One region of the Spirillospora sp. NPDC052269 genome, then DNA from elsewhere that is predicted to be linked to it. Evidence: riboswitches for the same ligand, from Rfam matches in the RefSeq annotation. Region 1 holds a riboswitch; the other holds the start of a gene.
What was found. A riboswitch is a leader RNA that binds a small molecule or an ion and turns the genes downstream of it on or off. The one in region 1 is predicted to bind glycine.

Region 1 (15,486 bases):
CCGCCTCCGGGCCGGCCCTGGTCGTCACCCTGGACGACGCCCCCAGGGACCGCGGCGACGATGCCTCCGACGACGACGGCCGGGTCTATGATCAGGACCTTCAGATCCTGGTCAACGGGCTCTGGGCGGCCGGAGCCGGCGCCGTCACGATCAATGGGCTGAGGCTGACCCCCACCACGGCGATCCGCACGGCGGGCGAGGCCGTCCTCGTGGACTACCGCCCGCTGACCGGCCCGTACGAGGTCATCGCGCTCGGCAACGCCGGGCGGCTGCGCGCCGGGTTCACCGGCTCGGCCGCCGACCAGCGCCTCACGGCCCTGCGGGACCGCTACGGCCTCCGCTACGGACTGCGGACCGAGGGCAGGGCCAGGCTGGCCGCCGCCGCTCCGTCCGCGCCGCGCTACGCCCGTCCGGCGGGTGAGAAGGAGTGAAGGGTGAGGGTGGTGCGGTGATCGCGCTGATCGGGCTGATCGCGGGGGTGGTGCTCGGACTGGTCTTCCATCCGGGCGTGCCGCTGTGGCTCCAGCCCTACCTGCCGATCGCCATCGTCGCGGCCCTGGACGCGATGTTCGGCGGCGTCCGCGCCCGCCTGGAGGGCGTGTTCGACGAGAAGACCTTCGTCGTCTCCTTCGTCGGCAACGCCATCCTCGCGGCGCTGATCGTCTTCCTCGGAGACCAGCTCGGCGTCGGCTCCCAGCTGTCCACGGGCGTGGTGGTCGTCCTCGGCGTCCGGATCTTCTCCAACGCCGCCGCCATCCGCCGGAAGCTCTTCGGCGCATGACCGGCGCCGACGAGCCCCCCGGGCCCGGGTCCGGGCCCCCCGCGAAGCCGGAGAAGGCCGAACCCCGGCCCGGGACGGAATCGGAGAAGGCCGAGGACGGGCCTCAGGCCCCCGGAGAAGCCGGGAAGGGTGAGGTCCCGTCCGCAACGTCCCGAAAGCCCCTGTCGCAGCTCAGCGACATGCTGCGGCCCCGGCTGACCCGCGGCCAGCTGGCGGGCGGCCTGCTCAGCCTGGTGTTCGGGTTCGCCATCGTGACGCAGGTGCAGGCCAACAGCCACGACACCAAGTTCGCCACCGCCCGCCAGGACGAACTGGTCGGGATCCTGTCCGACCTCACCCAGCGCTCCGAGCGGCTGCGCGGCGACCTGCGCGACCTGGAGAACACCAAGGCCGGCCTGGAGCGCGACGCACGCGGCCAGACGGCCCTGGAGGAGGCCCGCCGCCGCGCCGACGACTACGGGCTGCTCGCCGGGACCGTCCCGGCCCAGGGCCCCGGCGTGGAGATCACGGTGACCGACCCGCGCCGCGCCGTCCGCGCCGCCAACCTGCTGGACGCCCTGGAGGAACTGCGCGACGCCGGGGCCGAGGTCGTCCAGATCGGGGACGTCCGCGCGGGCGTCGACACCTACTTCGCGGACGGCCCCGAGGGCGTCCTCGCCGACGGCAGGTTCCTGCCGCCTCCCTACCGCATCCTCGCCATCGGCGACCCGCACACCATGGCCACCGCGCTCGGCATTCCGGGCGGCGTCGTGCGCACGCTGCGTGGTCTCGGAGCCGAGGTGACGGTCACCCCGCGTGCGCGAATGACCGTCAGCGCGGTACGGTCGGGGTAGGGGATCACGGGGGATCGGACCGCGAGCGCGGGCCATGTCGTCCTGCGCGCACGTCCCCGCGGGGCGGATCTGGTCGGGCGCCGGTCATCGAGAGGTGACGGGCGGACGGGTCGGGGCCGTCCGCGCGGCGGCGTAGACCTGCGATCATTGTCGAAGGTAGCGTGGGGGCGGCCGGCCGACCGTTCCGGTTGACCCCCCGGGCCTCACCCGCGTAAGTTGCGGCAACCGTCGCGATGGCGAGTGTCGTGCCGGGAGCACGAGCACCCGGGTCGGGACGGTGACCCGGCGTGGGTTGGACGAAGGATGCGCGTGGCGCGGGCGGCAGCTTTACGGGGGCCGTGGACGCCGCGCCGGAGGTAGGAGGCCGAGCCGATCGATGCCGAGCGTCTACTGCACGCAGTGCGGTCACGCCAACCCGGATGATGCCCGCTTCTGCTCGAACTGCGGCACTCCGTTGACTCGGAGTGGCCAGCAGCCTCCGCCTCCCCGGGAGTCTCCCGGCGAGTCGACCTCGACGATCTCCATCGCCGGGTTCGAGGCTCTCGACATCGAAGCAGGCGAACCGGGGCCGCCCGCCGCGTCCCAGGTCTCCGTCGACGCGCTGCCGCCCGGCACCGCGCTGCTGGTGGTCGAGCGCGGTCCGAACGCCGGCAGCCGCTTCCTGCTCGACAAGGACCGCACCTCCGCCGGCCGCCACCCGGAGAGCGACATCTTCCTCGACGACATCACCGTGTCCCGCCAGCACGCCGAGTTCGCCCGGCAGGGCGCCGGGTTCGCCGTGCGGGACGTGGGCAGCCTGAACGGCACCTACGTCAACCGGCAGCGGATCGACCAAGCCGGTCTGTCCGGCGGCGACGAGGTGCAGATCGGCAAGTTCCGACTGGTGTTCCTGACCAACCCGCAGCACGGCTGAACCGTCCGGCGCGGGCCGCCCGCCCGCGCCGGGAGCCGGTGCCCCGCCCGCGGCGGGCGGCGCACGGCGCGGGAACGGGCGACACCAGGCCGGACGCGGCGACGAAGAGGAGAGTGATGAGCGCGCAGGCCGCCCGGGCCCTGATGACGATCGGGGACGTCCTCGGGCTGCTCCGGGCTGATTTTCCGGACATCACGATCTCCAAGATCCGCTTCCTGGAGGCGGAGGGGCTGGTCGAACCGCAGCGCAGCCCGTCGGGCTACCGCAAGTTCGGTGAGGCCGAGGTGGCGCGGCTGCGGTTCGTGCTGACGGCCCAGCGGGACCACTACCTGCCCCTGCGGGTGATCAGGCAGCACCTGGAGGCGCTGGACCGGGGCGAGACGCCGATGCCGCTCGGCTCCCGCCGTCCGGCGGCCCCCGAGCCGCGCACGCCGGGTGACCGCGCGGGCGAGGCCGGCCCCGCCGCCGAAGGGCGGGCCACGGGCGAACGCGGCCTCGACGGACGAGGCGCCAACGGAAAAAGCGCCGACGGACGAGGTGCCGACGGGCGGGGCGGCGCCGACGCGGCACGCCGTCCACGCACCCTGGTCGCGGCCGACGCGGGGGCCGAGCCCGCCGCCGAGGTCCGGCTCACCCGCCGCCAGCTGATCGACGGCGCGTCGATCACCGAGGCGCTGCTGGCCCAGCTCGAGGAGTACGGGCTCGTCCGCCGGTCCGGGGCCCACTACGACGGCGACGCGCTGACCGTGGCCCGCGTCGTGGCCGCGCTCGGCGGCTTCGGGTTCGAGGCCCGGAACCTGCGCGCGGTGAAGGCCGCCGCCGACCGCCAGGTCGGGCTGATCGAACAGCTCGTGGCGCCCCAGCTGCGGCGACGCAGCCCCGGCGCGCACGAGGAGGCGGCCCGGACGGCCCGCGAGGTCGCCGAGCTGTCGGTCCGGCTGCACGCCGCTCTGGTGTCGGCCGGACTGCGGGAGAGCCTGGGCCCGTGAGCCCCGACGCGCCCGGCCGTTCCGCCGCCCGGAAGGGGCGGCGGGCCCCGGTCGGCGCGATTTGCCCGCCCGTCGCCCGGCCACCCGGAGGCGGGCCGGGTGTACGTTGGCTACAGGGGTCGGCGGGCAGCCGGTCCGGACGAGACCAGACCGAGGCCGCGAGGACCAGCAGGGAGCCGCTGTGAAGCAGATGGAGGTCGTCGGCGTCCGGGTCGAGATGCCCTCCAATCAGCCGATCGTCCTGTTGAAGGAGACGGACGGCGACCGCTACCTGCCCATCTGGATCGGGGCGGTCGAAGCGACCGCGATCGCCTTCGCCCAGCAGGGGGTGCTGCCCGCGCGGCCGCTCACCCATGATCTCTTCCGGGACGTCCTGGACGCGCTGAGCGTGCAGCTGAGGACCGTGAACATCACCGCGCTGCGCGACGGGATCTTCTTCGCCGACCTGATCTTCTCCAACGGGGTCGAGGTCAGCGCCCGCCCGTCGGACTCGATCGCGCTGGCGCTCCGCACCGGCGCGACGATCTTCGCCGCCGAGGACATCCTCGAGGAGGCGGGCGTCGCGATCCCCGACGAGCAGGAGGACGAGGTGGAGAAGTTCCGCGAGTTCCTCGACACGATCACCCCAGAGGACTTCGGCCGCGCGGGCTGACCGTCCGGACGCGGGTCCGGCTTGTGCGTCCGGTTCACCCGCATCGCCGGGTTCCGTCCAGTAGGCTCGAGGTTCGCGCCCGGGTCGGCGGTCCGGCACGCCCCGGCGGCGCGAAAGCGCCGGGTGCCGGGGTGACCTGCAAGGTCATGCCACCACCCGAGTGTTCTTGCACCGGTCCCCGCTTCCCGTTTCCGCACCGGGCGGACGTGGGTAGGAGTCTGGTGACAGCGGAGGTGCGCAGTTTGCCCACGTGAAGCCGGTTCATCCGGGTAGGCGACGCGCCGACGACGAACGTTGACCACACCCTGACCGGCACCTACCGTGCTGGTGGAACACCCGTGGTGTCATTCGTCAAACCCCCTTGACGAAACAGCGCGGGCTGATAGAAGCCGGAGGTCCGCGTGGCGGTGAGCAGCGGCGAGGGCAAGGCGACCCCCGACAGGCGCATGGCGTCCCAGCGCGCCGGAGAGCAGGGTCTGCTCTTCGACACCCGGGTCTCGGCGCCGCCGGAGGACGTCGGCTACCGGGGCCCCACGGCGTGCGCCGCCGCCGGGATCACCTACCGTCAGCTCGACTACTGGGCGCGCACCGGACTGGTCACCCCGAGCGTCCGGGCCGCGCAGGGCTCGGGCAGCCAGCGGCTGTACGGGTTCCGCGACATCCTGGTGCTGAAGGTGGTCAAGCGGCTGCTGGACACCGGGGTCTCCCTGCAGCAGATCCGGACGGCGACGAACCATCTACGCGACCGCGGCGTCGAGGACCTCGCCCAGATCACCCTGATGAGCGACGGCGTGAGCGTCTACGAGTGCACCTCGGCCGACGAGGTCGTCGACCTGCTCCAGGGCGGGCAGGGCGTGTTCGGCATCGCGCTCGGCCGGGTCTGGCAGGAGGTCGAGGGCAGCCTCGCCGACCTGCCGGCCGAGCGCGCCGACGTCGGCGACGATGACGACTCCCACCCGCACGACGAGCTCGCCTACCGCCGCCGCACCCGCCGCACCGGCTGATCTCCCGGTTCGACGCCCGGCACGTCCTCCCGACCTGACGACCTGATCTCTCCGGCCCCTCCGGCCCCGATCCTCCGGCCCGCCTCCCGGCGTGAACGCCGGAATCCCGCGCCCCGTCAGATGGCCTCCTTGCGCTGGAGGTAGGCGAACGCCGCCCAGCCGGGGGCGACCGGCAGCCAGAAGGTCAGCAGCCGGAACAGCAGCACGGCCGAGGTGGCGATCTCCGCGGGCAGCCCGGAGATCGTCAGCGCCAGCGTGAGCGCGCCCTCGACCGCGCCCAGGCCACCGGGCGTCGGCGCGGCCGATCCCAGGGCGTTCCCGGTCAGGAACACCACGACCACGGCCGTCCAGGGCAGGTGGCCGCCGAACGCGCGGATCGAGGCGTCCAGGCAGACCACGAAGGCGGCCGTGATCAGCAGCGTGCCGCCGAGGCTCGTGGCGAGCTTGCGGGGCGACTGCAGGACGTCCACCAGCCGCGGCAGCACCCCGGAGAACATCGACCGGAGCCGCGCGGTCACCAGCCGCCGGACGCGCGGGATGGCGAGCGCCACCGCCACCGGGATCGCGAGCATCAGCAGCACGATCATGATCGTCCGGGACGGCGCGAGGTCGTGGGTCGCGGTCTGCGTGGACCCGGTGATGAACCCGAACACCACCAGCAGGAGGATGTGGACCACCATCCCCAGGAGCTGGGACGCCCCGACGCTGGCGACGGCCGGTCCGGACCGGATCCCGGACTTCTGCAGGTAGCGGGTGTTGAGCGCGACGCCCGTGACGGCGACGGGCGCGACGAGCTTGACGAAGGACGCGGCCACCTGGACGAGGATCGTCCGCCACAGGGGCAGCCGCTCCGGCACGAACCCGATGAGCATGAGCGCCGCCGCGAGGTAGGTGACGGCGGCTCCGGCGGCGCCGAGCGCGACCCACCACCAGTTCGCCCGGTCGCCGATCGTGTCCAACTGCACGCTGGTCAACTGCGGGATGACGATGTAGGCGGCGAAGGTGAGGGCGACGATGCTCACGATCGTCCGGGACCGGAAGCGCTCCAGCCGGACGGGCTCGGTCTCGGCCTCGGGCTCCAGCTCGAGGATCTGCTCGCGGATCCGCGTCAGCAGGCGCCGGTCGTGCCGGACCGCGGTGCGGGTCGCCCGGGTCAGCGCGACCCGCTGCAGCAGCGGGACGGCCGCGGCGAGCGCGCCCTCGCCCAGCACCGGGGCGGCCGTCGCGACGGCGCGTTCGGCGCCGACGCGCAGCGCCAGGGTGGTGAGGAGCTGGGCCCGGTCCAGGCGCAGCACGAGATCGCCCGCGGCGACCTCGCCGACGCCGAGGTCGACCAGGTGGACCAGGCCCCCACCGGACGCCGCCTCGTCCGGGGCGGGCTCGTCCGGGCCCGTCTCGTCCGGGGCCGGGGCGTCGGCCTGGGCGGGGGAGGCGGGACGAGCCGGGCCGCTCACCAGGATGGCGTGGCCCTCCAGGCGGCGGTGGGCCAGGCGCGCGGCCTGGAGGCGGGCGAACTGGTGCCAGATGCCGGTGAGGAGGGCGTCGTCGATCTCGGCGTCGTCCAGCTCGTCCAGCCGCCGTCCCGGGACGTGCTCGTAGGCGAGCAGGGCGGCCTCGGTGCCGACCTCGCAGGTGCCGGTCAGACGCGGGGTGCGGACGTCCGCCGCGGACGCCGCGTAGGCCATCAGGGACTCCTGCTCCAGCGCCCGGCGCAGGGATCGCAGCGGACGGCGGTTCGTGCCGGCGCGCAGGCGCGCCAGCCGCCACAGGCGATACACCAGCCCGGCCGTCTGCTGGTCGCGGTCCAGCACGTTCACCTGGAGCTGCCAGCGGCCCCGGGGGAGTGGACGGCCCGCGCCGTCGTGCGGCACGCCGTCCGGGCCGGGGGCGACCGCGACGGCGTACCGGCGCGGCTCGTCGGCGGACGTGGCGACCTGCCGCGCCGCGACCGGGCGCAGGCCGAGCCGCTCCAGCGCCGCGACGACCGCGGCGCCGGTCGGGCGCGGGTTCGGCGTGCCGACCGCGTACAGCGTTCCGTGGCCGATCGCCTCGCCGAGGAAGTAGGTGGCGGCGAGCGCCGAGACCGAGGCGTAGGACGCGGTCAGCCCGGTGAGCGCGGCCAGGCCGATCATGGTCCAGGCGGCGATCTGCCAGCGGGTGCGGCCCGCCATCCCGACGGCGGCGACGAACGCGATCACCGGCGCGATGTCGGTGTGCACGACGGCGGTGCCGGAACTGCCCCAGATCAGGGCGTCCAGCAGGCCGTTCGGGGCGGCCGGGACGACCCAGTCGTTCATCGCCACGGTCAGCCCGAAGGTGATCATCGCGGCCAGCACCGCGATCGCCACCCGGACGCCGTCCCGGTTGAACAGGCGTTCGACCGCGAAGGCGGTGGGGACGGCGAGCACCCCGAAGCTGGACGCCAGCGTGGCCAGCGACAGCAGCCAGCGGGGCGCGTGCGCGGTGCCCTCGACGATGTCGGTCTGGAGGCCGTGCGTGGTCTGCTGGGCGATCGTCACCAGCAGCATGACGGCGCCGAGGCCGGCCAGCGCGGTGGCGAACCGGATCGCGTCGCCGGAGCGGCGGATGCGCTGCGGCGAGGGCGGCTCCTCGACCCGAGCCGGCCCCGCCTCCTCGCCCGGGTTCGCCTTGTCGCCGCCCGGGTTCGCCTCGTCCACGGCCCTGTCCGACGCTTCCTCGCCTGGGTCCGGCGCGTTCTCGCGCGGGTCCGTCCCGTCCTCGGGGACGCCGGGATCGGGCCCGGTCCGGTCCGAATCATGTTCGGTCCGCGCCGCGCCGTCCTGGGTCCGCGTCACGCCATACCGCCGTTCCGTCGTCGTCCCCGCCCCCGCGGTTGTGGGTCCTCCCGACCGTGAGCTGCGAATATCGTACTTTCTCCGGCGGACGCGGCGGGGGAGGCCCAGGTCCGCCACGCCGACCCGGCCGGTCCCCCGTTGAGGGAACGCCCGGTGGGCCGCCGGGGTTCCGGTCACGTCGCGGAGAGGGGGTCCGCCGCGTTCGATCGTGCTCTGTATTGGATAGAGTTTTTCCCACAGGAAACGCCGCTGACCCTGCGCGGGAGAGATTCCACGCCGCCAGTGTGGAACGCCGAAGGGGCAAACCTCCCCGGAACCTCTCAGGCAAAAGGACCGCGCAGACGAGGCACCTCTGGAAAGCAGGCGAGCGCGCCCGGAAACGGGGACGGGCCGTCTCACCGAAGGGGAAATTCCGCGCGTGCGCGGGGGAAGCTCTCAGGTGCCACGACAGAGGGGGAGACCGTCACCGGCCGGCCGGGCCGGGGACGCCCTGAGCGACCGCTTTCGCAGCCCAGGAGGCTCTCCCCAATGACCGCCCAGTTCTTCGCACCCGTGGCCTCGCCACAGACCCCGCGGACGGCCTTCGCCGACCGGCACATCGGCCCGTCCGGCGACGAGCGGTCCCGGATGCTGGCGGCCATCGGCTATTCCGGCGCCGAGGCCCTGATCGACGCGGCGGTCCCGGAGGCCATCCGCACGCACCGTCCGCTGGCGCTGCCGCCCGCGCTGTCCGAGCCGGCCGCGCTGGCCCGGCTGCGTGAGCTCGCCGAGAAGAACGCCGTGCTCACCTCCATGATCGGGTTGGGGTACCACGGCACCCACACGCCGGGCGTGATCCTGCGGAACGTGCTGGAGAACCCGGGCTGGTACACCGCCTACACGCCGTACCAGCCGGAGATCTCGCAGGGCCGCCTCGAGGCGCTGCTGAACTTCCAGACCGTGGTCGGCGACCTGACCGGCCTGCCGGTGGCGAACGCCTCCATGCTGGACGAGGGGACCGCCGCCGCCGAGGCGATGGCCCTGGCCCACCGCGTGGGCAGGCGCAAGGAGCCCGGCGCGTTCCTGGTGGACGCCGACGCGCTGCCGCAGACGATCGAGGTGATCCGCACCCGGGCCGTCCCGCTGGGCATCGAGGTCGTCACCGCCGACCTGTCCGCCGGGCTGCCGGAGGGCGACTTCTTCGGCGTGCTGGTGCAGTACCCGGGCGCGTCCGGCGCCGCCCGCGACCTGACGCCGCTGGTGGACGCGGCGCACGCGCGGGACATGCAGGCCGTGGTGGCCGCCGACCTGCTCGCGCTGACGCTGCTGCGGTCCCCGGGGGACAGTGGCGCGGACATCGTGGTCGGCTCGGCGCAGCGGTTCGGCGTGCCTTTCGGCTTCGGCGGTCCGCACGCCGGCTACATGGCCGTCCGCGAGGGCATCCAGCGGCAGATGCCGGGCCGCCTGGTCGGCGTCTCGGTCGACATCGACGGCAAGCCCGCCTACCGGCTGGCGCTCCAGACCCGCGAGCAGCACATCCGGCGGGAGAAGGCCACCAGCAACATCTGCACCGCGCAGGTGCTCCTCGCGGTGATGGCGAGCATGTACGCGGTCTACCACGGCCCGGAGGGCCTGGCCGCGATCGCGCAGCACGCGCACGGCCAGGCGGTCACGCTGGCCGCCGGACTGCGCGAGGGCGGCGTCGAGGTCGTCCACGAGCACTTCTTCGACACCGTCCTCGCCCGCGTCCCGGGCCGCGCCGCCGAGGTCGTCGCGGCCGCCCGCGAACTGGGTGTGAACCTGCGCCTCGCGGACGCCGACCACGTCGGGATCGCCTGCGACGAGACCACCACCGGCGAGCACGTCGCGGCCGTGTGGCGGGCGTTCGGCGTGGAGGGCGTCGCCGAGACCCCGGCCGGGGACGCGCTCGACTCCCTGCGCCGGGAGAGCCCGTACCTGACCCACCCGGTGTTCCACGCGCACCGCTCCGAGACCGCGATGCTGCGCTACCTGCGCCGCCTCCAGGACAAGGACATCGCGCTCGACCGGTCCATGATCCCGCTCGGCTCCTGCACGATGAAGCTGAACGCGACGACCGAGATGGAGCCGATCACCTGGCCGGAGTTCGCGAACATCCACCCGTTCGCGCCGGTCGACCAGGCCGCCGGGTACGTCGAGCTGATCGGCGAGCTGGAGGGCTGGCTCGCCGAGATCACCGGCTACGCCAAGGTGTCGGTGCAGCCGAACGCCGGTTCGCAGGGCGAGCTGGCCGGGCTGCTGGCGATCCGCGGTTACCACGCCTCGCGTGGCGAGGAGCACCGCAACGTCTGCCTGATCCCGTCGTCCGCGCACGGCACCAACGCCGCGTCCGCGGTGATGGCCGGGATGCGGGTCGTGGTCGTCAAGTGTGACGACGGCGGCAACATCGACGTGGACGACCTGCACGCCAAGCTCGCCAAGCACGGCGACGCGCTGGCCGCGATCATGGTGACCTACCCGTCCACGCACGGCGTGTTCGAGGAGTCCATCACCGAGGTCTGCAAGTCCGTGCACGACGCGGGCGGCCAGGTCTACGTGGACGGCGCGAACCTCAACGCGCTGGTCGGCCTCGCCCGTCCGGGCGAGTTCGGCTCGGACGTGTCGCACCTGAACCTGCACAAGACCTTCTGCATCCCGCACGGCGGCGGCGGCCCGGGCGTGGGCCCGGTCGGCGTCCGCGAGCACCTGGCGCCGTTCCTGCCGTCCCACCCGCTGCGCGCCGAGGCCGGCCCGCAGGACACCGGCGTCGGCCCGATCTCGGCGGCGCCGTGGGGCTCGGCGGGCATCCTGCCGATCTCGTGGACCTACATCGCCATGATGGGCGCGGACGGCCTGCGCTCGGCGACCGAGGGCGCGATCATCGCCGCCAACTACCTGGCGGCGAAGCTGTCCCCGCACTTCCCGATCCTCTACACCGGCCGGGACGGCCTGGTGGCGCACGAGTGCATCGCCGACCTCCGCAAGATCACCAAGGAGACCGGGGTCACCGCCGAGGACGTCGCCAAGCGGCTGATCGACTACGGCTTCCACGCCCCGACGCTGTCGTTCCCGGTCGCCGGGACGCTGATGATCGAGCCGACCGAGAGCGAGGACCTCGCCGAGCTCGACCGGTTCGTGGACGCCATGGTGGAGATCCGCCGGGAGATCGAGGCCGTCGCCGACGAGACCTTCGACCGTGAGGACAACCCGCTGCGGAACGCCCCGCACACCGCGGACAGCCTGCTGGCCGAGGACTGGAAGCACGCCTACACGCGTGAGACGGCCGCGTACCCGCTGCCGTCCCTGCGCGAGGGCAAGTACTGGCCGCCGGTCCGCCGCATCGACCAGGCGTACGGCGACCGCAACCTGATCTGCTCCTGCCCGCCGCCGGAGGCGTTCGAGGACTGAGCCGTCCTCGCCTGAGGGCAGGGCGAGGGCAGGCAGGGCGAGAGCAGGGTGAGGGCCCGTTCCCGGGACGTCCCGGGAACGGGCCCTTTCCCGTCCCCGTTTGTGATCTACAACGTAAAGGGCGTGGCCCGGCGACACGCCGGAGGCATGATCAAGTCCGGGTGTGTCGGGGCGGGACGCGGAGGCGGCCGGATCGCTAGGCTCGGCACCGCCGAACCCCGACCCCCAGAGGGCAGTAGACGATCATGAACGACACGCCCGGACAGGCCGCGCCGCGACGGTCGGCTGAGGCCGCGTCAGCCGAGTCAGCCGACCCGCGGGACGGCGGGCCGGGGGGAGCCGAGGCCGACCAGGCGGCGGAGATGTGCGAACGGGCGCGGCGGCTCGCCGAGGACGGCGAGTCCGACCGCGCGGCGACCTTGTTCGGGGAGGTGCTCGCACTCGGCGACACCCCGCACCGGGCTCGGGCCGCGCTCGGCCTCGCGGTCGTCCTGGACGACTCGGGCGACATCGCGGGCGCGCGCGAGGCCGATCGTGCCGCGATCGCCACCGGCGACCCCGAGTACGGCGCGCGCGCCGCCTACCACCTTGCGCTCACCCACGAGCGCGCGGGGGAGCACGACGAGGCCGAACCCGTCTGGCGGATCGTGGTCGACTTCGCCAACCCCGCCTACCTGCCGCCCGCACACCTGGCCCTGGCACGGCTCGCCGACGACGCGGGCGACTTCGACCGCGCCCGCGGGCACTGGGAGGACGCGGTCGCCACCGGCGACGCCGAGTACGGGCCACTCGCCGCGCACGACCTCGCCCAGCGGCTGCTGGAACGCGGCGAGCCGGCCCGCGCGCAGCGGGTGCTGACCGCCGGGCTGAAGCTCGTCGACCGGGAGGCCGCGCCGCACGCGCACTCGCGGCTCGCCGTGGCGCTCGGCATCGCCTGCCTCGACCAGGCCATCGGCGCGTTCGGCGCGGCGCTGGGCGCGGACGGCGAGCCCGCCGACCCGGAGGTCGGATCGCTCGCCACGGAGCTGCTGGCCCGCACGCTGCCGCTGCGCGGCCGGGACGGCGAGGCCCGCGAGGCGTGGCGGCGCGGCCTGACCGACCCGGCGGTCTCGGCGCAGGTCCGCGCCCGGCTGCGGCGCGAGTTCGGCGCGGACGACGGTGACGACCCGGCCGAGCTGTGGTGGGAGCCGCTCCTCGAGCAGTCCGTCGCCGAGGGCACGCTGCCCGCCCTGGCGGGAGAGGCGTTCGGCGCGCTGGACCACATGTACGCGCTGCTGGCCGTCCGGTACGCGGCCGAGCCCGCCGACCGCCGCCCCGGCGAGTCGCACGAGGTGATCGGCGGCGCCGTCCGCGTGCCGTCGGACTACGCCTGGGGCCCGCTCCTGCACGAGAGCTTCGCCGAGCGTCTACGCCTCGCGATGGGCCCCACCGCCGTCCTCCCACCCGGCTGGCCCGACGCCTGACATCCGGCGCCGGTGCTCAGCGCTTGGTGTCCGGCGCCTCAGTGCCTGATGTCCGACGCCTGAGCCTGGTGCCTGGCAGGCGTCGTCCGACGTGTGAGGGCTGACGCGCGGCGTCCGGCGGCGGGGGCTAGGCGGCGATGTCTCGTTGGGCCACGATGTTGGTGATGCGGACGCGGACCAGGCACTCGCCGGGGACGGCGTTGCGCTTGCCGTATTCCTCGGCGCGGTCCTCGCCCATGTAGCGGGCGCCGATCGCGGTGGCCCAGCGCAGCATCTCGTCCTGGTCGGTGTCGAGCGCGGCCACGCCGCTGATCACGACGAACGAGTAGGGCGCGACCTGGTCGTCGACCGCGATCGACACGCGGGGGTCGCGCTTGAGCGCGTGCGCCTTGATGCCCTTCTCGGCGGTGTTGAACAGCAGGTCGTCCCCGTCCAGGAGGAACCAGATGGGGGTCACGTGGGGGGATCCGTCCTTGCGGATCACGCCGATCTTGCCGGTGCGCGTCCCCGAAAGGACGAACGCGCGCCACTCGTCTGTCGTCATCTCCATGATCCACATTGTGGCGGACGGAGGGCGGGGACGAGGCCGGGTGCGCGGGCCGCTACGGTGAGCGACATGGAGATCATGACGGCGCACGGGGCCGCCGAGGTGACGGTGGACGAGCCGCGTGCGGCGGAGGGGGCGGCGTTCCTGCTGGTGCTGACGCACGGTTCGAACGGCGGGGTGGACGCGCCGGACCTGCTGGCCGTCCGGGAGGTCGCGCTGGGGCTCGGCGGGGCGGTCGCGCGGGTGCTGCAGCCGTTCCGGAAGGCCGGGCGCCGGGCGCCCGGATCGGCGGCGCGGCAGGACGAGGCGTGGCTGGAGATCGTCAAGCTCGTGCGCGACCGGTTCGGGGACGTCCCGCTCGTGCAGGGCGGGCGGAGCAACGGCGCGCGGGTGGCGTGCCGGACGGCCCGGGAGGCGGGCGCGACGGGCGTGGTGGCGCTGGCGTTCCCGCTGCATCCGCCGGGGAGGCCGGAGAAGTCGCGCGCGGACGAGCTGCGCGGCGCGGGCGTGGACGTGGTGGTCGTGAACGGCGACCGTGACCCGTTCGGTGTCCCGGACGCGGCGGACGCCGCCGAGGTGGTCGTCCTGCCGGGGGAGCGGCACGACCTGAACAAGAACCCGGCGGCCGTGGGTGAGGCCGTGGAGCCCTGGCTGCGCCGCTGGGCGCGCGCGGCGGGCTGATCGGCCCCGTCCAGGGCTCCGGGCCTCAGGGGGCCGGCCTGACCCGTCCAGGGCTACCCAGACCCCGGGGGTGAGGCGGTCCCGGACATGACTGAGCCCCGGCGTCTTGGCCGGGGCCCTTGCTTCTTTCTCTCCTGGTGCCTCCGGGGATCACCCGGAGCGCCCGTTGGGTGGCTGACGCCCCCGAGGAAGATCACCCGTTCGGACTAGTCCCCCGTACGAGACTGGTCAGGCGACCGCTCCGACACCGAGGTCGGTGGGGCGGTGCGGGGCGACGATCTTCCCGTCGGGCAGCAGTTCACCGGTGTCCTCGAAGATCACGACGCCGTTGCACAGCAGGCTCCAGCCCTGTTCGGGGTGGTTGGCCACGGTTCGTGCGGCGTCGCGGTCCGGCCCGTCAGAGGTGGGACAGTGCGGTTGGTGTGGGCACATCGGCGTGCCTCCGGTCTCAGGTGCTCGATGGGTGGTGCTCTTCTGTCTGACGCATCCGAGTGTGGATCGGTTCGGCCCTGGGCGGCCATAGCCCGAAGGGACGATTGTCCGGTGGTACCTCGGTACCGCCGGAGTGTGATCGGCCTCACCCTCAGGTGCAGGTGATCAGACTGCCCGCGAATCCGTCTCGGCAAGAGCACGAATCTCCGTCCGATGCGTAAAGTTCCTCCCGATTCGTCCGGACAGGTGTCCGGGACCGGCCGCGTGTCCGGCTCGGGATGCGATCGTTTCCCCCCGGCGGCCGGGGGACCGAGCCCTACGATTGCCCCCTGGGATGGGCCCGACCCAGGGGAGGTGAGGCCCGGATGCGCGTTGCGCTGTTCGTCGCCTGCGTCGACGACGCGATGTTCCCCGGGACGGGCCGCGCGGTCACGTCCCTGCTGGAGCGGCTCGGGCACGAGGTGGTGTTCCCGGCGGGGCAGACCTGCTGCGGGCAGCTGCACTGGACGACCGGCTACCGGCGGGAGGCGGCCGGGCTCGCGCGGCGGTTCACCGGGGTGTTCGCCGGGGCGGGGACGGTCGTGACGCCGTCGGCGTCGTGCGCGGCGGCGGTCCGGTCGTCCTATCGGAGCATGGCGCGGGCCGCCCGCGACCCGGAGCTGGAGCGCGACGCCGCCGGGCTCGAGGTGTACGAGCTGACCGAGTTCCTGGTGGACGTCCTGGGCGTGACCGACGTCGGCGCGGCGTTTCCGCACCGTGTGGCCTACCAGCCGACCTGTCACGCGTCGCGCGCGCTGGGCGTGGGCGACCGCCCGACGCGGCTGCTGCGCGCGGTGAAGGGGCTGGAGCTGGTCGAACTGCCCGCGGCGGGGGAGTGCTGCGGGTTCGGCGGCGCGTTCGCGGTGAAGAACGCGGACGTGTCGGTCGCGATGGTCGCCGACAAGGTCCGGCACGTCCGGGACACGGGCGC
Region 2 (15,486 bases), on a different contig from region 1:
CGGCTGGAGCGCCAGCGCGATGACGTCGGCGACCTCGCGGAAGTCCTCGGCGCCGAAGCCGCGGGTGGCCAGGGCCGGGGTGCCGATCCGCAGCCCGGACGTCACCATCGGCGGACGCGGGTCGTTCGGGACGGCGTTCCGGTTCACGGTGATGCCGACGTCGTGCAGCCGGTCCTCGGCGTCCCGGCCGGTCAGCTCGGAGTCGACCAGGTCGACCAGGACCAGGTGGACGTCCGTGCCGCCGGTCAGCACCTTCACGCCGGCCTTCGCCGCGTCCTCGGCGAGCAGGCGCTCGGCCAGGATGCGTGCCCCTTCCAGCGTACGCCGCTGGCGGCCCGCGAACTCCTCCGAGGCCGCGACCTTGAGCGCGACCGCCTTGGCGGCGATCACGTGCTCCAGCGGACCGCCCTGCATGCCGGGGAAGACGGCAGAGTTGATCTTCTTGCCGAACTCCTCCCTCGCCATGATCAGGCCGCCGCGCGGACCGCCGAGGGTCTTGTGCGTGGTCGTCGTGACGATGTCGGCGAACGGGACGGGCGACGGGTGCAGCCCGGCGGCGACCAGGCCCGCGAAGTGGGCCATGTCGACCATGAGCAGCGCGTCGACGGAGTCGGCGATCTCGCGGAACCGGGCGAAGTCCAGTTGACGCGGGTACGCCGACCAGCCGGCCACGATCATCTTCGGCCGGTGCTCCTCGGCGAGGCGCGCGACCTCGTCCATGTCCACCCGGCCGTCGTCCTCGCGGACGTGGTAGGGCACCACGTTGAGGACCTTGCCCGAGTAGTTGAGCCGCATGCCGTGGGTCAGGTGGCCGCCGTGCGCCAGGTCCAGGCCCAGGATGGTGTCGCCGTGGTTCAGCAGCGCGAAGTAGACGGCCGTGTTGGCCTGCGCGCCCGAGTGCGGCTGGACGTTGGCGAACTCGGCCCCGAACAGGGCCTTGGCCCGGTCGATGGCCAGCTGCTCGGTGACGTCCACGTACTCGCAGCCGCCGTAGTAGCGGCGGCCCGGGTAGCCCTCGGCGTACTTGTTGGTGAGGACCGTCCCCTGGGCCTCCAGCACCGCGACCGGCGTGAAGTTCTCCGAGGCGATCATCTCGAGGGTCGACTGCTGGCGGTGCAGCTCGTCGGCGACCGCGGCGGCGACCTCCGGGTCCACCTCCGCCAGCGGGGCGTCGTGCGAGGAGGGGGCCGTCATGCTCAGGACTCCTCGGTCAGCTTGGCGTAGGCGGCGGCGTCCAGCAGGTCGCCCGGCTCCTCGGTGATCTTGACCTTGAAGATCCAGCCCTCGCCGTACGGGTCGTCGTTGATCACCTTCGGCTCCTCGATCACGGCCGCGTTGATCGCGGTGACCTCGCCGTTGACCGGGGAGACCAGGTCGCTGACCGACTTGGTGGACTCCACCTCGCCGCAGGGCTCGCCGGCCTCGACGCTCTCGCCCTCCTTCGGCTGGAGCTCGAGGAAGACGATCTCGCCGAGCGCGTCGGCGGCATGCTGGGTGATGCCGATGGTGACGATGCCGTCCTCGTTGTCGAGACCGGCGACCCACTCGTGGTCTTCGCTGTAGCGGAGCTGCTCCGGAACGCTCACGGTTGTTCTCTCTCCAGGATTCAGGAACGCTTGTAGAAAGGCAGGGCGACGACGTCGACCGGCTCGTGCCGGCCGCGGACGTCCACGACCAGTCCGGTGGTGTCCTCGGGGACCGAGGAGTCCAGGTAGGCCATGGCGATCGGCTTGCCCAGTGTGGGCGACGGAGCGCCGCTGGTCACCACGCCGCACGGCGTGCCGTCCGGGCCGACGACCGCGTACCCCTTGCGGGGCGCCCGGCGCCCGCGGGCCACCAGTCCCACGAGCCTACGGCCTGCGGCGGCCTCCGCACGCGCGGCCAGCGCGGGCCGTCCGACGAAGTCCCCGTTCTTCTCGAACTTGACCACCCGGCCGAGCCCCGCCTCGAACGGGGTCGTCTCGGCGGTCAGCTCGTTGCCGTAGAGCGGCATCCCGGCCTCCAGGCGCAGGGTGTCGCGCGCCGACAGCCCGGACGGCATGACCCCCTCGACCCCGGCCAGGACGTTCCACAGCTTCACCGCGTCGGCCGCGGCGACGAAGAGCTCGAAGCCGTCCTCGCCGGTGTAGCCGGTGCGCGCGATCAGCGCGTCCACCCCGGCCACGGTCCCGGGCAGGATCGCGTAGTACTTCAGCTCGGGCAGCGGGGCGTCGGTGAAGCGGAGCAGGATGTCCTGCGCGTCCGGGCCCTGGAGCGCGATCAGCGCGTAGGCGTCGGACCGGTCGTCCACCTCGGTGTCGAAGTCCTTGGCGCGCTCGACCAGGGCCTCCCGGACGACCGCGACGTTGGAGGCGTTCGCGACGACCAGGTAGGTCTCGGCGGCCAGGCGGTAGACGATCAGGTCGTCCAGGACGCCGCCGTCCTCCGCGCAGATCATGGTGTAGCGGGCCTTGCCCACGGCCATCGGCGAGATGTTGCCGACCAGCGCGAAGTCCAGTGCGGCGGCGGCCTGCGGGCCGGTCAGGAAGATCTCGCCCATGTGGGAGAGGTCGAACAGGCCGGCGCCGTCGCGGACGGCCTTGTGCTCGGCCGTCTCGCTGGCGTACCGGAGCGGCATGAGGTAGCCCGCGAAGTCCACGAGGTTGGCGCCCAGAGCGGCATGGACGTCGTACAGCGGCGTCTTCTTGGGAGTCGGATCGGCGGACATGGGTCTGGCTCCTTGGTCGCGGATGGCGCGCGTGGACGTCCCGTCAATGGTCCCATCGCGCCCCGGGCGGCTCGGTGCCTCCCCCTCTGTCATCGGCGCCTGAGAGTTTCACCCCCGCGACGAAAGGGGGGCTTTCACCTTCGGCGGAGGGCGCGGGACGCCCTCGCTTTCCAGAGGTCGCCTGGTCCGCGCGGTCCGTGGGGCCTGAGAGGTTCCGGGGAGGAGTTGCTCCTTCGGCGGCCCCCGCTGGCGGCGGGAGCACTCTCCCGCGCGGGTTCAACGGCTGCCCGCAATGTACCAGCGCGCTCGACCCCGCTACCAGCCGACTTGTCGCCCTTTGCGGCGTATTTCGCCGTTCTGATTGACGGCGCCCGATCGCGACGGTTGCATGATCCGACGTTCAGGGACTTTTCAGCCGACGAAAGGATCTCATGATGGCGTTCACCCGGAGCCGCGTGTGGCTCGCGTCCGGCGCGGGGGCCGCGGTGGTCGCCGCGTCCGTGGCGGCGGTCGCCTGGGACGGCGCGTCCGGCGGGCACGAGGCGGGGGCGGTCGCCGCGACGTCGGCAGCCGGGTTCAAGCACCCGGGCGTGCTGGTCGGCAAGCAGCAGCTCGACACGATGCGCACCCGTGTGAAGGCGGGCAAGCAGCCGTGGAAGACGGCTTACGACGCGATGCTCGCGAGCAAGTACGCCGACCTCAAGCGGACGCCGAAGCCCCGCGCGAACGTCGAGTGCGGCCCGTCGTCCAACCCGAACCACGGCTGCTCGGACGAGCGCGACGACGCGATGGCCGCCTACACCGACGCCCTCGCCTACACGGTCAACCATGATCAGAAGTACGCGGCCAAGGCCGTCCAGCTGATGGACGCGTGGGCGAAGGTCCTCAAGCAGCACACCAACTCCAACGCGCCGCTCCAGGCGGCCTGGGCCGCCAACGACTGGGCCCGCGCCGCCGAGATCATCAAGTACTCCCCGTACGGCGCCAAGTGGACGGGCAGGAAGAAGTTCGCGTCCTTCCTGCGGACCGTCTACCTGCCCATGGTCAACAAGGACCGGCCGACCACGAACGGCAACTGGGAACTGATCATGACGGACGCGACGCTCTCCATCGCCGTCCACACCGACGACCGGGCCACCTTCAACACGGCCGTGGCGCGCTGGCGCAAGCGCCTGCCCGAGTACGTCTACCTGAAGAAGGACGGCGCGCTCCCGAAGACCCCGGCCGGGATCAGCGGCAAGGCCGCGACGATCAAGTACTGGCAGGGCCAGGGCACCTTCGTGGACGGCCTCGCCCAGGAGACCTGCCGGGACTTCGGCCACACCGGCTGGGGCCTGGACGCCGCGATCCACGTCGCCGAGACCGCCCGCCTCCAAGGGCTGGACCTCTACAAGGAGGCCCAGCCCCGCCTGACCAAGGCCATGGAGTTCCACGCCCAGTACGACCTGGGGACGAAGGCTCCGTCCTGGCTCTGCAAGGGCGCCCCCAAGACCGGCCTCGGCCCGGTCCTGGAGGTCGGGTACAACGCCTACCACCACCGCCTGGGCGTCTCACTGCCCAAGACAGGCGCCCTGGTCACGGCCAAGCGCCCGGCCGGGCCGTCCCACTTCCTCGGCTGGGAGACCCTGACCCACGCCGACGCTCCCTAGAGCGGGGTGACGTAGGCGCCCGAGATGCCGCCGTCCACGAGGAACTCGGACGCGGTGATGAAGGACGCGTCGTCCGAGCCCAGGAACGCGACGGCCGCCGCGATCTCCTCGGGCTCGGCGAAGCGCCCGGTCGGAATGTGGACGAGCCTCCGGGCCGCCTTCTCCGGGTCCTTGGCGAACAGTTCCTGGAGGAGCGGCGTCGAGACCGGCCCCGGGCAGAGGGCGTTGACGCGGATGCCCTCGCGGGCGAACTGGACGCCCAGCTCCCGCGACATCGCCAGGACCCCGCCCTTGGACGCCGTGTAGGAGATCTGCGAGGTAGCCGCGCCCATCACCGCCACGAACGACGCGGTGTTGATGATCGAGCCCTTCCCCTGCGCCTGCATGTACGGGATCACGTACTTGCAGCACAGGTAGACGCTGGTCAGGTTGACGTCCTGGACGCGTTTCCAAGCGTCGAGCCCTGTCTCCAGGATCGAGTCGTCGTCGGGCGGCGAGATGCCCGCGTTGTTGAACGCGACGTCGATCCGTCCGTAGGCGTCGTGGGCGGCCCGGAACAGGGCCTTCACGTCGTCCTCGGACGTGACATCGGTGCGGACGAACAGGCCGCCGACCTCGTCGGCCGCCTTCCGGCCGCCCGACTCGTCCAGGTCGGCGATGACGACCTTCGCGCCCTCGGCGGCGAGGCGGCGGGACGTCGCCAGGCCGATCCCGCTGGCTCCGCCGGTGACGACGGCGACGCGGTCCTCGAATCGCTGCACGCTATTCCTCCGTCGAGATGAAGACGTTCTTGGTGTCGGTGAAGGCGGCGAGGGCGTCCGGGCCGAGTTCGCGGCCGAGGCCGGACTGCTTGAAGCCGCCGAACGGGGTCCAGTAGCGGACGGACGAGTGGGAGTTGACCGACAGGTTCCCGGCCTCGACCGCCCGCGACATGCGGAAGGCGCGGCCGACGTCGCGCGTCCAGATCGAGCCGGACAGGCCGTACGGGGTGTCGTTGGCGATCCGGACGGCGTCCGCCTCGTCCTCGAAGGGGACGACGATCGCGACCGGCCCGAAGACCTCCTCGCGCCACGCGGGCAGGTCGGTCACGCCGTCCCCGGCGAGGACGGTCGGGGCGAACCAGAACCCCTTCCCGGACGGAGCCGAACCCCGGACGGCAACGGGGGCGCCGCCGGTGACGTAGGAGGCGACGCGCGCCCGGTGCGCGCCGCTGATCAGTGGCCCGACCTGCGTCTTCTCGTCCCGCGGATCACCGACCACCACGGCTTGGACGGCAGGTTCCAGCAGTTCCATGAACCGGTCGTAGACCGTCCGCTGGACGAGGATGCGGGACCGGGCGCAGCAGTCCTGCCCGGCGTTGTCGAAGACCGCGCCGGGGGCCGTGGCGGCGGCCTTCTCCAGGTCGGCGTCCGCGAAGACGATGTTCGCGGACTTGCCGCCGAGTTCGAGCGTGAGGCGCTTGACGCTCGCCGCGCAGGCGGCCATCAGCTCCTGCCCGACCCGCGTCGAGCCCGTGAAGGCGATCTTCGCGACGTCCGGGTGGTCGGCGAGCCGCCGTCCCGCGACCGGGCCCTCGCCGGGCAGGACGGTCACCACGTCCTCCGGCAGCCCGGCCTCCAGCGCCAGCTCCCCGACGCGCAGCGCCGTCAGGGGCGTCGTCTCGGCAGGCTTGACGATCACCGTGTTACCGGCCGCGAGCGCCGGGGCGAGGCCCCAGCCGAGGATCGGCATCGGGAAGTTCCACGGGACGATCAGCCCGACCACACCGAGCGGCTCGTGGAAGGTGACGTCCAGCCCGCCCGGCACCGGGATCTGCTGCCCGGTCAGCCGTTCGGGCGCGGCCGAGTAGTAAAGCAGCACGTCACGGAGGTTCCCGGCCTCCCAGCGGGCCTGCGCGATCGGGTGCCCGGCCTCGTCCACCTCCAGCTCGGCGAGCTCGTCGACGTGCTCGTCCACCACTTCGGCGAAGCGCCGCAGCAGCCGCGCGCGGTCGCCGGGGGAGACCGCCCGCCAGTGGACGTAAGCGCGGCGAGCCCGCTCGACGGCCCGATCGGTGTCGGAGACCGAGGCCATCGCCACGGACGTGACGACCTCCTCGGTCGCGGGGTTGATCAGCTCCAACGAAGCACCCTTCTCACAGTCGCTCGAAGCCGCGGAACAGCTCCCAGTCGGTGACGGCCCGGTCGTAGGCGTCCAGTTCCACCTGGGCGTTGTTGGCGTAGTGCTCGACGACCTCCTTGCCGAACGCCTCGGCGGCCAGGTCGGACGCCGTCCAGTCGGCGGCGGCGTCGCGCAGCGAGCGGGCGACCGTGGACGCGTCGGACGCGTACGCGTTGCCCCGGTACGGCTCCTCGAGCGGCAGGTCGTTGTCGATGCCGTGCAGCCCGGCCGCGATCATCCCGGCGACGGCCAGGTACGGGTTCACGTCGCCGCCGGGCGTCCGGTTCTCGATCCGCAGGGACGGCCCGTGCCCGACGAGCCGCAGCGCGCACGTCCGGTTGTCCAGGCCCCACTTGATCGCGGTCGGCGCGAACGAGCCGGGCTGGTACCGCTTGTACGAGTTGATCGTCGGCGCGTAGAGCAGCGTGAAGTCGCGCATGAGCGCCTGCTGGCCGGCGATGAACGCCCGTCCGACATCCGACAGGCCGTGCGCACCCTCGGATGAGGCGAGCACCGGCCGTCCGTCGGCGTCCCGTAGCGACAGGTGGATGTGGCAGGAGTTTCCTTCGCGTTCGTTGGGCTTGGCCATGAACGTGATGGCCATGCCTTCCTGCGCGGCTATCTCCTTTGCCCCCGTCTTGTACAACGAGTGGTTGTCACACGTTGACAAGGCGTCGTTGTACCGGAACGCGATCTCGTGCTGTCCGAGGTTGCACTCGCCCTTGGCGGACTCGACGTACATGCCCGCGCCCTCCATGCCGAGCCGGATCCGCCGCAGCAGCGGCTCGACCCGGGCCCCGCCGAGCAGCGAGTAGTCCACGTTGTACTGGTTGGCCGGGGTGAGGTCGCGGTAGGCGCGGTTCCAGGCGTCCTCGTAGGTGTCGGCGTAGACGATGAACTCCAGCTCGGTGCCCGCGAAGGCCGTCCAGCCGCGTTCGGCGAGCCGGTCGGTCTGGCGGCGCAGGATCTGCCGGGGGGACGCCGCGACGTCCGAGCCGTCCTCCCAGCCGAGGTCGGCGTGGACGAGCGCCGCGCCCTCCTGCCAGGGGATCCGCCGCAGCGTCGCGAGGTCGGGCCGCATCACGAAGTCCCCGTACCCGCGTTCCCAGGACGACATGGCATAGCCGTCCACGGTGTTCATGTCGACGTCCACGGCCAGCAGGTAGTTGCAGCCCTCCGAGCCGTGCCCGGCGACCTCCTCCAGGAAGAACCGCGCCGACAGCCGCTTGCCCTGCAACCGTCCCTGCATGTCCGCGATCGCGATGATCACGGTGTCGATCCGTCCGGCCGCGACCTCGTCGCGTAGTTCGTCGAGGTTCACGCGACCCCCTTCAGGTCGTCCTCGATGGCGGCCAGTTCCTCGGCGGTGCCCTGCACCTTCGGGCCCTTGAACCAGCGGCGGGCGGACAGCACCCACCACAGCGCGGCGCCGCCGAGGACGACGGCGAGGGCGATCGGCGCGTAGTTGAAGCTGTCGGTGGTGATCGGGTTGCTGGGCGGCAGCATGAACAGGACAGAGATGATCAGGACCCAGACCACCGCGACCGTCCCGATCGGACGGCTCCAGCGGCCGAGGTGCCAGGGCCCGCGCTCGAACGCGTCGCCCTGCCGCAGCCGCAGGAACGTCGGGATCACGTAGGCGATGTAGAGGCCGATCACCGCGACGGACGTGACGGCGAGGTAGGCGGTGTAGTTCCACAGCGCGGGCAGGGCCAGCACGAACGCGCAGGTCGCCGCGAGCCAGATCGCGTTGGTGGGCGTCCGGGTGCGCGCGTTGATGTGGTGCCAGACGCGGGAGAGGGGGAGCGCGCCGTCCCGGGAGAACGCGTAGATCATCCGGGAGTTCGCGGTGACCGAGGCCGTCCCGCAGAAGAACTGCGCGCCGAACGAGATGAGGATGAGCACGTCGCCGAGGGACCGTCCGGTCGCGGACGTGAAGATCTGCGCGGGCCCGTCGGCGGCGGCCTTGTCGTAGTCGCCGATCGCGAAGGTCATGCCGAGCAGCAGCAGCCAGCCCGCGACGATCGAGATCAGCACCGAGTTCACGATGCCGCGCGGGCCGGACCGGGCCGCGTCGTGCGTCTCCTCGGTCATGTGCGCGGACGCGTCGTACCCCGTGAGCGTGTACTGCGACAGCAGCAGGCCGATCAGCGCCGCGTAGACGCCGTAGTGCCAGCCGGTCTGGTTGACGAACTTGGTGAACACGAACGTGGCGCTCTGGTGGTGGGACGGCTTGATCGCCAGCACGCCGAGGACGACCGCGACGCCGAGGACGTGCCACCACACGCTCACGCCGTTCAGCAGCGCCACCAGCCGGACGCCGAACTGGTTCAGCAGCGCGTGGATCACCAGCAGGACCGCGAACAGCAGGAAGGTGTGGCCGGGCGAGACCGTGTACCCGAACCGGTCGTCCAGCAGGGGGTTGAGGAAGGCGGCCGAGCCGTAGACGATCCCGGCGGTGACCGCGACCTGGCCGGTGAAGTTGAACCAGCCGGTGAACCAGGACCAGGCCGGGCCGTTGCGCGGGGCGAGCTTGGCGGCCCAGTAGTAGAGGCCGCCGGCGGTCGGGTAGCTGGAGCAGACCTCGGCCATCGCGAGCGCGACCAGCAGGGTCATCGCGCCGACGCCGAGCCAGCCCCAGGTGATCACGGCGGGGCCGCCGCCCTTGAGGCCGATCGTGTAGGACGTGAGGCAGCCGGTGAGCACCGAGATGATCGTGAACGAGACCGCGAAGTTGGCGAAGCCGGACATGGACCGCCGCAGTTCCTGGGCGTAGCCCAGCTCGTGCAGGCGTCGTTCGTCGTCGGAACGGGTGGGGGCGTGTTCGTCGAGGCTCACGGCGCCTCCTCGCAGGGGGTTTGAAGCCCGTTAAACGGGCTAACGTCAGACCATTAAGGTTTCTGGGAGGCGTCCCGTCAAGAGGTCCGGGGACGGAAAACCCACCTGTAACGTTGGGCCCTGTGGAGGAGATCGTGGCGGAGCGCAGCCCGCTCAGCGAGGCGGTGTTCCGGCCCGTCCGGGCGGGCAACGCGTTCGAGGAGACCGTCGAGCGGCTGCTCCAGGCGATCAAGCTGGGCGTGGTCGACCGCGGCGACCGGCTGCCGCCCGAGCGCGAGCTGGCCCCGCTCCTCGGCGTCAGCCGGGTGACGCTGCGCGAGGCCATCCGCGTCCTCGCCCAGGAGGGGTACGTCGAGTCGCGGCGCGGACGGTCCGGCGGCACGTTCGTCACCTACCGGCGGCCCCGTCCGAAGAGCGCCGACCTGCGCCGGGCGCTGATCGCGATGGGCGACGACCTGCACGACACACTGACCTTCCGGCTGGCCGTGGAGACGGGCGCGGCGCAGCTGGCGGCGTCCATGGAGCTGACCGGCGAGCAGCGCGACCTGCTCCGCCTCCGGCTCGCCGCCCTCAACTCCGCCGTGCCGGACGACTACCGCCGCCTCGACACGATCTTCCACCTGACCATCGCCGAGCTGACCGGCTCGCCGACCCTCGTCGCCGCCTGCGCCGACGCCCGGATGCGGGTCACCGACCTGCTGAACGCGATCCCCGTCCTCGCCGCCAACATCGATCACGCCGCGTTCCAGCACGACGCGATCGCCGAGGCCGTCCTGTCCGGCGATCCGGACGCCGCACGTCAGGCCGTCGCCGAGCACCTGGACGGCACCGCCGCCCTCCTCCGCGGCTTCCTCACCTGAGCCGCGCCCGCGACCCGAGCCCGGGACGTGAACCCGTGAAGCGGCGCGACCGCCCTCGCGGGTCGGGGATGTCCCTACCCGGCGGGGTATGGCGTTGTACGCGGTCCGCCACGGTCTTCTGACGTACCCTGGGTGGGTTGCTGGAGATCACCGGGAGGACGGGGAAGCGTGTTCTGGTTGGCGGGGGTGCTGATCCTCTTCTTCGGCCTGCTGGCGTCGATCGCCCTGCACGAGCTCGGCCACATGAGCTTCGCCAAGCTGTTCGGCGTGCGCGTGCCGCAGTTCATGGTGGGGTTCGGCCCGACGATGTGGTCGTTCAAACGCGGTGAGACCGAGTACGGCGTCAAATGGATCCCGCTCGGCGGGTACATCCGCATGATCGGGATGCTGCCGCCGCGCAAGGGCGACGCGCCCGGCCAGGTGCGGCAGGTGTCCACCGGGCCGTGGCAGGGACTGATCGAGAACGCCCGCGGCGCGGCGCTGGAGGAGATCCAGCCCGGCGACGACGACCGGGTGTTCTACTCCAAGAAATGGTGGCAGAAGCTGCTGATCATGTTCGGCGGCCCGGCCATGAACCTGGTCCTGGCGGTGCTGTTCTTCTCGATCCTGCTGATGGGGATCGGGCGGCAGACCCCGCAGCCAGTGATCGAGTCGGTGTCCAAGTGCGTGGTCAGCGCGGGGCAGACCGTCACCGAGTGCCCGGCGAACGCGCCGCTGACCCCGGCCGCGCAGGCCGGGCTCAAGGCCGGTGACCGGATCACCTCGTTCGACGGCCACAAGATCACCTCGTACACGCAGCTCCAGGGGCTGATCCGCGACTCGGCGGGCAAGACCGTCGCCATCGACATCCGCCGCGACGGCAAGGACATCACGACCAACACGCCGATCGTCCGCAACAAGATGGTCGACCTGAAGGACATCGACAAGACCGTCGAGGTCGGCTTCCTGGGGATCACGCCCACCGAGCCGTTCGTCCGGACGGGCCCGGGCGCGGTCGCGAGCACCATGGGCGACATGACCGGGCGCACCGCCGAGGCCCTGGTGAACATGCCGCAGAAGATGGTCGGCATCTGGAAGGCCGCGTTCAGCGACCAGAAGCGCGACCCGAACGGCCCGGTCGGCGTCGTCGGCGTGAGCCGGATGGGCGGCGAGGTCGCCGCGTCCAAGAACCTGACCACGATCCAGAAGGTCAGCGTGTTCGTCGGGCTGCTCGGCTCGCTGAACCTCGCGGTCGGCCTGTTCAACCTGATCCCGCTGCTGCCGCTGGACGGCGGCCACATGGCGGGCGCGCTGCTGGAGGCCCTGAAGAAGGGCTTCGCGCGGCTGACCCGCCGTCCCGACCCCGGCTACGTGGACGTCGCGAAGGCGCTGCCCGTGACCTACGTGATGGCGGCCGTCCTGGTCGTCATGGGCGGCCTGCTGATCTACGCCGACCTGGTCAACCCGATCAAGCTCAACGGCTGACCCGGCCTGACCTGGCCTGATGCCGAAGAACGGCCGCGCACCCTCCAGAGGGTGCGCGGCCGTTCTCGTTGGACGGGTCAGACCTCGGTCGGCATCTCGCCGGTCTTCGGGAAGCTCCGCAGCGCCGCGAGATAGGGGTCGATCTCCCAGCCCTGCGCGGCCAGCCACTCGTCCGAGCAGTAGGTGTGCCGGTAGCGCTCGGCGCCGTCGCAGATCAGCGTGACGACGCTGCCGCGCTGCCCGGTGCGGAGCATCTCGGCGACCAGCTCGCACACGCCCCACATGTTGGTGCCGGTGGAGCCGCCGGTGTTCCGGCCGGTCACCTCGTTCGTCCAGCGCATCGCCGCGACCGACGCCGGGTCCGGCACCTGGATCATCCGGTCGATCACCGTCGGCAGGAAGGACGGCTCGACGCGCGGACGGCCGATGCCCTCGATCCGCGAGCCGGCCGCGGTGCGGGTCATGTCGCCGTCCTTGAACGCGCCGTAGAACGCCGAGCCCTCCGGGTCCACGACCGCGACGCGCGTCTGCAACCGGCGGTACCGGACGTACCGCCCGATCGTCGCGGACGTCCCGCCCGTTCCGGCGCCGACCACGATCCACGCGGGCTCGGGGAACCGCTCCAGCTCGAGCTGCTCGAAGATCGACGCGGCGATGTTGTTGTTGGCCCGCCAGTCGGTGGCCCGCTCGGCGTAGGTGAACTGGTCCATGAAGTGGCCGCCGCACTCGTCGGCCAGCCGCCGCGACTCGGAGTAGATCGTGGTCGGGTCGTCCACCAGGTGCGGGCGTCCGCCGTAGAACTCGATCAGCTCGATCTTCTCCGGGCTGGTGGACGCGGGCATCACCGCGACGAACGGCAGCCCCAGCAGCCGGGCGAAGTACGCCTCCGACACCGCGGTCGAGCCGGACGACGCCTCGATGATCGTCGTCCCCTCGCTGATCCAGCCGTTGGCCAGCCCGTACAGGAACAGCGACCGGGCGAGCCGGTGCTTCAGCGACCCGGTCGGGTGGACGGACTCGTCCTTCAGGTAGAGGTCGATGCCCCACTCGGGCGGAAGCGGGAACACGTGCAGGTGCGTGTCCGCGCTGCGGTTGGCGTCGGCCTCGACCTTCCGGATCGCCTCGGCGATCCAGACCCGGCAGGCCGGGTCGGCGTGGTCCACATTGCGGCTCACAGAGCGGGTCACGGTGCTCCCTCGGGTGTGATCTTCACTGATCATCCTGGACCTTCACGATATCGCCGCAGATCACGGGGCATGATGGTGGATACGGGGGGTGCATGGCCGAGTTCTTCACACGGCGGATCGTCGAGACCGGGCGGCTGCCGTTGTTCTGCTTCTTCGTGGCCTTCATCGTCACGTTCGTGTTCACCCGGGTGAACGTGCGGCTGATCCGCGCGAACGTGCGCTGGTGGTTCCGGAACGTCAAGGCCGGCGACGTCCACATCCACCACGTCGTGTTCGGCGTGGTGCTGATGCTGCTGGGCGGCGTCGCGGGGATCGCTGTCCCGGAGGCGCGGACCTGGCCGAACGCCGCCGCCGCGGGCGTTTTCGGCATGGGCGCGGCGCTCGTGCTGGACGAGTTCGCCCTGATCCTGCACCTGCAGGACGTCTACTGGACGGAACGGGGCCGCGCGTCGGTGGACGCGGTGTTCGTCGCGATCGCGGTCACCGGGCTGCTGCTGCTCGGCGTCCATCCGCTCGGGCTGACCGGGATCCAGCAGCCCGAGCCGGGTGAGGAGATCGCCCAGCCGGTACTGCTGGTCGTGTACGTGGCGTCGGTGACGGCGAACCTGGGGCTCGCGGTGGTCGCGCTGCTCAAGGGCAAGATCTGGACGGGCCTGATCGGGCTGTTCGTGCCCGCGGTGCTGATCTTCGGGTCGATCCGGGTGGCCCGGCCGGGGTCGCCGTGGTCGCGCTGGCTGTACGCGCCGGGCTCGCGGAAGTACCGGCGGGCCGTCCGCCGCGAGGAGCGGTACCGGCGGCCGATGATCCGCGCCAAGATCTGGATCCAGGAGTTCATCGCCGGACGGCACGACCTGATCCCGCCCGAGGCGCGGCGCCGCCTGACCGGCCCGAACCGGACGGTCGACCCGAACCGCACCGGCGAGCCCGGCGGCAAGGGGAAGCGCGGCAAACCGGGGAAGCCCAGAAAGACGGGGAAGCACGGCCGGAAGGGACGCCGCTCCCGCGCCGACTAGTCGATCACCGGGGCCAGGGCGCGGACGGTGTCGATGGTGTCGGCGTCCTCGGCCTTCTTGTCGGGCCGGTAGCGCAGGACGCGGGCGAACCGCAGCGCCAGCCCGCCCGGGTAGCGCGGGCTCGTCTGGAGGCCGTCGAAGGCGATCTCGACGACGAGCTCGGGCCGGACGCGGACGGTGTACGCGTCCTCCTCGACGGCGAGCGCGCGGAGCTTCTCGGTCTGCCAGGCGAGCAGCTCGTCCGTGAGGCCCTTGAAGGTCTTGCCGAGCATCACGAACCCGCCGGTCTCCGGATCGCGCGCGCCGAGGTGCAGGTTGGACAGCAGCCCCCGGCGGCGGCCGTGCCCCCACTCGACGGCCAGGACGACCAGGTCGAGCGTGTGCCGGGGCTTGACCTTGATCCAGCCCGCGCCGCGCCGCCCGGCCGCGTACGGCGTGGCGGGTGACTTCACCACGACGCCCTCGTGCCCGCGCGCGACCGCGTCCGCGAAGACCGCCTCGGCCTCGGTCACGTCGGCCGTGACCGTGCGCGGCATGAGCAGCTCCGCCGGGACGGCCCCCGCGAGCGCCGCATGCCTTTCCCCATCAGGTTGATCAAGCAGATCGACGCCGTCGAGCCGCAGGACGTCGAACAGGAACAGCGACAGCGGGACCTGCGGGCCGTCCTTGCGGGTGCGGGTGGCCGTGCGCGCGGCGGTGACCTGGAACGGGTGCGGACGGCCGTCCTCGCGCAGCGCGATCAGCTCGCCGTCGAACACCGCGTCCCGGAGGGACAGCGCCCCCAGCGGGCCGGTGACCTCCGGCAGCCGGTCGGTGATCTCGTCGAGGGTGCGGGTGAACACCCGGACCTCGCCGCCCCGGACGTGGATCTGGGCGCGGACGCCGTCGAGCTTCCACTCCACCGCCGCGGGCCCGTCGATCTTGCCGAGCGCCTCGGCGACCGACGGCGCGGACACGGCGAGCATCGGCCGCACCGGACGCCCGACCTCCAGCGTGAAGCCGCGCAGCGCGGGAACCCCGCCGCCGTCGGCCTCGTCCGCGAGCGCGGCGGTCGCGACCGGCCCGAGGGCCCCGCGCAGCATGACGGCCCGCCGGACCTCGGCGAGCGGCACCCCGGCGGCGGTGGCGACGGCGTCGGTCATCACCCCGTCCAGCGCGCCCTGCCGCAGCTCCCCGGACAGCAGCCGGACCAGGAACTCCTGCTCGGCGAGCGTGGCGCGGGCGAACACGGCGTGTACCAGCTCGCGCCGCCGGGCCACGGACCCGGCCCCGGAGACCGCGCCGATCTCACCGAACGCCGCGTGCACCTCGGCCACGGTCAGGGACGGCTCGCCCGCCGCGGCCGGAAGATCGCGCAGGGACGCGTACCCGACGCCGATCTGCCGCTGGGGCAGCTCGCCCGACAGGTAGGCGACCACGACGGCCGCGTCCCGCGGCCCGGCGGCGCGCAGCACGCCCGCCAGGGCGTTGACCTTGGCCTTGCGGCCCGGTTCGGCGGCGACCTCGGCCGACGCCCGGGCGATCTCCGACAGCAGCACCGTCTCATTGTGGCCAAGGGGTCGGACAGTCCGGCGGCGTGGCCCTGGCGTGGCCGTGCCCGGCCCGTCT

Region 2: it holds a riboswitch for glycine, as region 1 does, so the genes downstream of both, gcvT (glycine cleavage system aminomethyltransferase GcvT) here and gcvP (aminomethyl-transferring glycine dehydrogenase) in region 1, are expected to answer to the same signal.

The regions. Positions count from the first base shown of each region.
Region 1 is NZ_JBFAUU010000003.1:140,903-156,388, reverse strand. Features, by position in the region: gene AB0L06_RS07250 (DUF881 domain-containing protein) at 1-431, shown strand, start outside; gene AB0L06_RS07245 (small basic family protein) at 449-781, shown strand; gene AB0L06_RS07240 (DUF881 domain-containing protein) at 778-1,614, shown strand; gene AB0L06_RS07235 (FHA domain-containing protein) at 1,991-2,527, shown strand; gene ftsR (transcriptional regulator FtsR) at 2,644-3,516, shown strand; gene AB0L06_RS07225 (bifunctional nuclease family protein) at 3,698-4,168, shown strand; gene AB0L06_RS07220 (MerR family transcriptional regulator) at 4,570-5,172, shown strand; gene AB0L06_RS07215 (flippase-like domain-containing protein) at 5,289-7,988, opposite strand; glycine riboswitch at 8,239-8,334, shown strand; glycine riboswitch at 8,335-8,449, shown strand; gene gcvP (aminomethyl-transferring glycine dehydrogenase) at 8,517-11,393, shown strand; gene AB0L06_RS07205 (tetratricopeptide repeat protein) at 11,639-12,856, shown strand; gene AB0L06_RS07200 (PPOX class F420-dependent oxidoreductase) at 12,984-13,406, opposite strand; gene AB0L06_RS07195 (alpha/beta hydrolase family protein) at 13,473-14,084, shown strand; gene AB0L06_RS07190 (DUF5999 family protein) at 14,313-14,516, opposite strand; gene AB0L06_RS07185 ((Fe-S)-binding protein) at 14,882-15,486, shown strand, end outside.
Region 2 is NZ_JBFAUU010000009.1:209,347-224,832, reverse strand. Features, by position in the region: gene glyA (serine hydroxymethyltransferase) at 1-1,194, opposite strand, end outside; gene gcvH (glycine cleavage system protein GcvH) at 1,197-1,586, opposite strand; gene gcvT (glycine cleavage system aminomethyltransferase GcvT) at 1,607-2,707, opposite strand; glycine riboswitch at 2,784-2,887, opposite strand; glycine riboswitch at 2,889-2,986, opposite strand; gene AB0L06_RS21115 (alginate lyase family protein) at 3,142-4,356, shown strand; gene AB0L06_RS21110 (3-oxoacyl-ACP reductase) at 4,353-5,117, opposite strand; gene AB0L06_RS21105 (aldehyde dehydrogenase family protein) at 5,119-6,477, opposite strand; gene AB0L06_RS21100 (glutamine synthetase family protein) at 6,491-7,837, opposite strand; gene AB0L06_RS21095 (amino acid permease) at 7,834-9,354, opposite strand; gene AB0L06_RS21090 (FadR/GntR family transcriptional regulator) at 9,477-10,214, shown strand; gene AB0L06_RS21085 (M50 family metallopeptidase) at 10,383-11,678, shown strand; gene cds1 (L-cysteine desulfhydrase Cds1) at 11,756-12,898, opposite strand; gene AB0L06_RS21075 (hypothetical protein) at 12,958-13,878, shown strand; gene AB0L06_RS21070 (ATP-dependent DNA ligase) at 13,875-15,416, opposite strand.